2 regions of the Luteibacter sp. PvP120 genome follow, and region 2 is predicted to be linked to the other one. Evidence: predicted binding sites of a transcription regulator. Region 2 holds the regulator's gene; the other holds the start of a gene.
The links. Region 2 encodes FliA, which starts transcription of late flagellar genes. Its sites were predicted from a motif close to TAAAGTTTNNCNNNCNNNGGCCGATAA; they were not measured.

Region 1 (3,402 bases), on a different contig from region 2:
GCGCGACACGGCCTTGGCGACGATGGCGTCGCGGTTGAGACCGGCGCCGTCGTCCGCCACCTCGACCACGATGGAGCCGCCGCGGTGGAAAGCTTCCATGCGCAGCGTGCCGGTGTCGCCCTTGCCCGAGGCCAGGCGCTTGTCGGGCATCTCCAGGCCGTGATCGATCGCGTTGCGCACCAGATGGACCAGCGGATCGCCGATCTTTTCCAGCACGGTCTTGTCGAGTTCGGTGGTTTCGCCGCGCATGTCCAGCACGACTTTCTTGTCCAGCTTCTGGGCGAGGTCGCGGACCAGGCGCGGGAAGCGGTTGAACACCGTGCTGATGGGCAGCATGCGGATGCTCATCACGCTTTCCTGCAGCTCGCGGGTGTGCCGACCCAGCTGGGCCAGGCCCTGGCGGAACATTTCCAGCTGCGATTCGTCCACGCCGTCGTTGAACTGGGTGAGCATGGACTGGGTGATGACCAGCTCGCCGACCAGGTTGATCAGGACGTCGATCTTCTCGATGCCGACGCGGACCGAGCTGGATTCGCTGTTGACCGCGGGTTCGCGGACGGCGCGTGTCGCAGCGGCCGCAACCGGCGCGATGGCCTCGACGACAGGCGCGGCCACCGGTGCCGACAGGCGCGGCGTGGCCGTGAGGTCGCAGTCGCCGTCGACCCAGTCGAACACGCCTTCGACGGCGGCGCGCTTGGCGCCGGCGTCCAGGCTCAGCGTCCAGCCGAGGTAGGACGACTCGGCGTCCATGTCGGCCAGCGCGGGAAGCTTGCTGGTGTCACAGGTGACCGTGAGCGGGCCCATGGCCTCCAGCTCGCGGAACATGCGTGCCGGATCGTTGCCGGTCTTGAGCAGGTAATCGAACGGGCGGAACGCGATGTCCCAGCCTTCGATGGCTTCGACCGGTGCGACGGCCTTGACCGCCACCGGCGCCACCGGGGCGCCCGAGACCATGGCCGACAACTCGGCCAGGAGCGCCTGGCTTTCCGGCGTGGCGGCCGGCTGGCCGGCCATCGACAGGGACAGCATGTCGCGCACCGTATCGCCCGAGCGCAGCAGCAATTCGACGACGGCCTTTTCCATCGGACGGCGGCCACTGCGGACCTCATCCATCAGGTTTTCGGCCACGTGCGTAAATGCCGCGACGTCGGTGAAACCGAACGTGGCCGCACCGCCCTTGATCGAATGGGCGGCACGGAACACGACGTTGATCAATTCCGGGTCTTCGGCACCCTCGTCCAATGCGAGGAGCGCCTGCTCCATGGCGTCGAGACCGTCGAGGCTCTCTTCATGGAACGCCTTGTGGAATTGCGCCAGATCGACTTTGGACATGGGGGAACCCTGGATGACCGGAACGTGTAAGGAAGCGACTTGCGGAAAGATCAGCCGAGAACGCGGCCGACGGTGGCCAGCAGCTGCTCCGGATCGAACGGCTTGACCAGCCAGCCGGTGGCACCGGCGGCCTTGCCTTCCATCTTCTTTTCCGGATTGGACTCGGTGGTGAGCATGAGGATGGGCACGCCGCGGTAATCCGGACGGGTGCGGATCTCACGAACCATCGAGATGCCGTCCATCACCGGCATGTTCACGTCGGCGAGGATCAGGTCGAACTTGTGCACGGCGGCGGAATCGAGCGCCGCCTGGCCGTTGTCGGCCTCTTCGACGTCGTGACCGGCGCCACGCAGGGTGAAGGCGACCATGCTGCGCATGGAAGCCGAATCGTCTACCGCAAGAATCTTAGCCATCGAAGCACCTTCAGTTCACGCCGGCGTGGGCCGGCAGTTCAATCAGACTGTTGAGACCCAGCACGGCCACGCCGCGCTGGAGGGGATCGCTGACGCCTGTCCAGGTGACGGTGCGTCCTGCCGCCCGCGCATCGCGGGAAAACGCGGCAAGCAACTGTAGCGCCGCCGTGTCGACCTGGGCCACCGCGCTACCGTCGATACCGACCGGACCGCCGCTGGCGAGCGCCGCCAACAGCGTATCGCGCAGCGCGGGGGCTGCGGCGATGCGCAGGTCGGCATCGAGTGCCAGCGCTGTGCTGGTGGCTTCTTTGGAGGATTTCTTGGCCATCGTCCGTACCATGGGGACCCCGTGGCGCAGATCGCCTGGGGTCGTTCGATGGGCTTATCGGCCCCACGGGGGAAAGCTTTAGGCGATGCGTCACCGGTTATGAAATCCACCGCCGACTATTGTGAAATTCACCCATCTTCACCAGTGAACATGATATTCATTGACAACGTTGTCATGGCGGAAAAAACTCGAACCGTATCGTCGCGCCGCATGACCTTTTTCGTCACGCGGCGATCGCCAGCAATCACGGGGTCAATGATGGGAACCTTCTCCAACCAGCCGGTCGTCACGGACATCGCGTCGGCGCGGCGCCCGGTGCTTGCGGCGGATGTCGGCGGCACGCACGCACGCGTCGCGCTGGTCTATCCCCAGGGGCCGGCACAGGCGGCCGTCCAGCTGCTTTGTCACCGCCGCTACGTCGGCGCCGAATGGCCCAGCCTGGCCGCCATCCTAAAGGATTTCCTGGCAACCCATGCGTACCTGGCCCCGCTGGGGGTGGAGCGCTGCGCCATCGCCATCGCCGGGTATGTGCTGAATGACCAGGTCGCCAACAGCAACCTGCCGTGGCCGGTGGCGCTCGGCGACATCCGCGCCGTGGCGGGCGACGCGCTGGAGGTGGTCAACGACTTCGAGGCGGTGGCCTTCGCCAGCCAGTTCATCGACCCTGCCGAGGCGATCGCCGTGCTCCCGGGCATCCCGGGTGGTACGCGCGGTCCCGTCGTGGTGATGGGACCGGGTACCGGGCTCGGCTCGGCCGTGCTGCTGCCGGGCGACGGGCAGGCCACGGTATTGCCCACGGAGGCGGGCCAGATCGCCTTCGCCCCCGGCGACGAGCGCGAGGCGGCCATTCTGCGCGTCCTGGCCCGAACCCGGCCTTACGTGTCGGTCGAGTCGCTGCTGTCGGGACCCGGCCTGCTGGCCACCTATCGCGCCCTCGCCGAACTGGACGGGCGGGACGCGTCGCTGGCCACCCCCGGCGAGGTGAGCGCGGCCGGCATGGCCGGTACCGATCCGACCGCGCATGCCGCGCTGGACGTCTTCTGCGCCGTGCTGGGCGGTTTCGTCGGCGACCTGGCCGTGCTCTACGGCGCGCACGGTGGCGTATTCCTGGCCGGCGGCATCCTTCCCCAGATCAGCGACTTCGTCCTGGCCAGCCGGTTCCGCGAGCGCTTTTTCAACAAGGGCGTCATGCGACCTTTCCTGGAGCGCGTGCCGGTGTGGCTGGTGGAGCACGGTCACCTTGGCGTGCTGGGCGCGGCCACGATGCGCGCGGGCTCGCGGGTGGGCTCACGATGACCGTCGGCAGCAACGGCCGGAAGCCCGCGGCAC
Region 2 (3,402 bases):
TCGCAGCTTTGCGCGAAGTCGCCGACACGCACGGCCAGTGCCGTGGCGTGGGTGCCGAACGCCGGATCGGCGTGATCCAGCACCAGAATCTCATCGGCCTGCTTGGCCAGCGCCTGAGCCTGCGGACGCAGCTTCTCGCTGAAGTCCAGCGTGCGATGGGCCGCCGTGGAGCTCATTTCCAGCACATCACGCAGATGCTTGCGCGCATCGCTCATGTTGCCCGGCACGCCATCGGTGGAGATGTCGGAGGCCAGGCGACGCGCGGATTCGTGCAGGTCGCGCGCGAGGTGGCCCAGCGCCAGGAACAGGTGCTGCTCGCGGCTGCGGATCAGGTCGTCGAGCGCTTTCTCGAACGCCGCCGAGTCGTCGGCATCGAGCAGTTCACGCAACTGGGGGGCCACGTCCTGGCCGGGGGAAAGCATCGTGTTCATCGTCATTCCCTCAGCCCGCTGCCGCGGCAAGTCGTTCGAATATCTTGTCGAGCTTTTCCTTCAGCGTCACCGCCGTGAAGGGCTTGACCACGTAACCGTTCACGCCGCTCTGCGCGGCGGCGATGATCTGGTCGCGGTTGTTTTCCGCGGTGACCATCAACACGGGCATGGACTTCAACGCCGCATCCGCGCGAATGGCGCGAAGCAGGTCGATGCCCGTCATGTTGGGCATGTTCCAGTCGGTGACGACCAGGTCGATGGGCTGCGCGCGCAGCAGCGCGAGCGCCGCGTTGCCGTCTTCGGCCTCCTGGATGAGCGTGTTGGTGAAACCCAACTCGACCAGGAGGTTCCTGACGATGCGCCGCATGGTGGAAAAATCGTCCACCACGAGGATCTTCATGTTCTTGTCCAAAACTGCTCTCCGCCTCGTACGCTTTTTTCTTTACCGGCGACGGCACCGCGATGCCGTCACTGCTTGTCTTTCCAACCCGACATGCGTGCGCGGAGGCGAATCAGGGCCTGGCCATGGATCTGGCACACCCGCGACTCGCTCACACCCAGCACCGCACCGATTTCCTTCAGGTTGAGCTCTTCATCGTAGTACAGGGACATGACCAGCTTCTCGCGTTCCGGCAAACCGTCGATCGAATGGGCCAGCGCGTCGCGCAGGCCGTTCTTCTCGAAGTTGCCTTCCGGACCCGCGGCGTCCGGGTCCGCCACGTCGATCGCCGCGCCTTCGTCGCCTTCCGGCGCCGTCAGGCTGAGCAACCGCGCGCTCGCCGCGTCGGCCAGGATCTGGTTGTACTCCATGGCGTCGATGCCCAGCCGCTTCATCACTTCCGCGTCTTCGGCGTCGCCACCCGTCTCGTTCTCGATCTGTCTCGTTACCTCCGCCACCTCGCGCAGCTTCCGATGGACGGAGCGCGGGGTCCAGTCCGTCTTGCGCAGTTCGTCCAGCATGGCGCCACGAATGCGGATTCCCGCATAGGTCTCGAAGCTGGCCGCGCGAGTCGGCGAGTAATTCCTTGCCGCCTCCAGTAGCCCGATCATCCCGGCCTGCATCAGGTCGTTCGCATCCACGCTCGGCGGCAGGCGACCCATCAGGTGATAGGCGATCCGGCGCACCAGCGGGGCATGCGTCCTGACCAGCTGGTCGGCCGAAACCTTTGTTACTTCAAGGTATTCGCTTGCAACACTCACAGTGGCAGCCCTCCCCCCATGTGGTTCCGTTCGGCGAAAAAGCCGATGCGGCCCTGCACCCGGGGTTCGGGTTCACCCCATGTATCGACCGACCGGGCAAGATTCTTGAATCCCACGGCCGAACGGCTGCTCGGCCAGGCGTCGACCACGGCCGACTGGCGGCGGATGGCCTGTCGCAGGTACTCGTCGTGCGGCACCATGCCCATGAAGTCCAGGGACACGTCCAGGAAGCGATTGGTCACGCGGGCCAGCTTCTCGAACAGCTGGCGGCCTTCCTGGGCGTGGCGGACCATGTTGGCCACGATGCGGAAGCGGTTGACGTCGAATTCGCGGCTCATCACCTTGATCAGCGCGTAGGCGTCGGTCAGCGAGGCCGGCTCGTCGCAGACCACCACCACCACCTCGTCCGACGCGGCGGCGAACATCGAGACGCTGTCGGAGATGCCGGCCGCGGTGTCGACGATCAGGTATTCGGGGGCCACGGGGTATTCGTCGAACGCGCGGATCACCGCGGCGTGCTCGATGTTCGGGAGCTGCGCCATGCGGCGCGCGCCCGAGGTGGCGGGGATCACCTTCAAGCCGTGGTTGGCATGGAGGATCAGGTCCTCGATGCGGCACTCGCCCTCGAGCATGTGACCCAGGTGGCGCGTGGGCTGCAGGCCGAGGAGCACGTCGATGTTGGCCATGGCCAGGTCCGCGTCCAGCAGGACCACGTCGCGCCCGCCCATGGACAGCGCCATGCCCAGGTTGACCGCCACCGTGGTCTTGCCCACGCCGCCCTTGCCGCCCGCGATCGCGATGCTGCGGGTCGGGCGACGGTCGGCAAGCCAGTTGAGTCCGGCGGCCTGGGTGGAATCGACGTGTGTGCTCATGAAGGAATTCACTGCCGTGAAAGGGTGTGCGGATGCGGATGCCGTAGTCACGTTACTTCAGTTCCGGGGTCAGGCGAGGGCGGGCGTGGCGGCGAAGCCGAAACGGTCGGCGAGGATCGCGTCGTCCGGTTCGTCGTTGCGCTGCCTGACCAGTTGGGCCGCAAGGCAGACGAGCTTGCGCGCGTCCGCCGAGGCGATGTCTTCCGGCACGCGCTGGCCGTCGGTGGTGTAGTCCAGCGGCATGCCGTGCCGGATGACGGCCGAGAGGGCGCCACCGATCAGCGGCGCCTCGTCGAGCTTGGTCAGGATCGCGGCCTGCGGGGACAGCGGCGCGTAGGCGCGCACGGCGTTGTCGATCGCCTGCGCCTGGGCGTTCGCCGCGAGCACCAGGCACACGCGTACTTCGGTCATCGCGCGCAGCGTTTCGAACTGCTGCTGCAGCTTGGGGTCATTGCCGGCCAGGCCGGCGGTGTCGATCAGCACCGTGTGCTTGCCGCGCAACTGCAGCAGCACGTTGCGCAGGCTCTGCGCGTCGTGGGCGTTGTAGACACGCACGCCCAGCAGGCGGCCGTAATGTTCAAGCTGCGCGCCGGCACCGATGCGGTACTGGTCGGCGCTGATCAGGGCGACGTTGGATGCGCCGTGACGCAGCACCGCACGGGCGGCCAGCTTGGCGATGGTGGTGGTCTTGCCCACGCCGGTGGTGCCGACCAGCGCGGTGACTGCGCTGCCGGCCGTGTCGGCGTTGCGCCCGCTGGTGCGGATGTTGCGCGAGAGGATGCCCAGCGGCAGGTAACGGGCCTGCTCCGGGGTCATGCCCGGCGGCAGTTCGGCACACAGCGCGCGGGCCACGTCGCCGTCGATACCAAGACGGGTCATCTCGCGCAGCACGCGGGCAC

Region 1: ACVKN3_RS09910 (STAS domain-containing protein) is a predicted target of FliA. The motif match lies at 2,128-2,154, and genes of this name have one in related genera.

What each region holds. Positions count from the first base shown of each region.
Region 1 is NZ_JBSRXP010000004.1:106,318-109,719, forward strand. Features, by position in the region: gene ACVKN3_RS09900 (chemotaxis protein CheA) at 1-1,332, opposite strand, end outside; gene ACVKN3_RS09905 (response regulator) at 1,383-1,745, opposite strand; gene ACVKN3_RS09910 (STAS domain-containing protein) at 1,756-2,073, opposite strand; gene ACVKN3_RS09915 (glucokinase) at 2,332-3,369, shown strand; gene ACVKN3_RS09920 (beta-N-acetylhexosaminidase) at 3,366-3,402, shown strand, end outside.
Region 2 is NZ_JBSRXP010000005.1:82,125-85,526, reverse strand. Features, by position in the region: gene ACVKN3_RS11680 (protein phosphatase CheZ) at 1-431, opposite strand, end outside; gene cheY (chemotaxis response regulator CheY) at 442-843, opposite strand; gene ACVKN3_RS11670 (RNA polymerase sigma factor FliA) at 900-1,631, opposite strand; gene ACVKN3_RS11665 (P-loop NTPase) at 1,628-2,503, opposite strand; gene flhF (flagellar biosynthesis protein FlhF) at 2,573-3,402, opposite strand, start outside.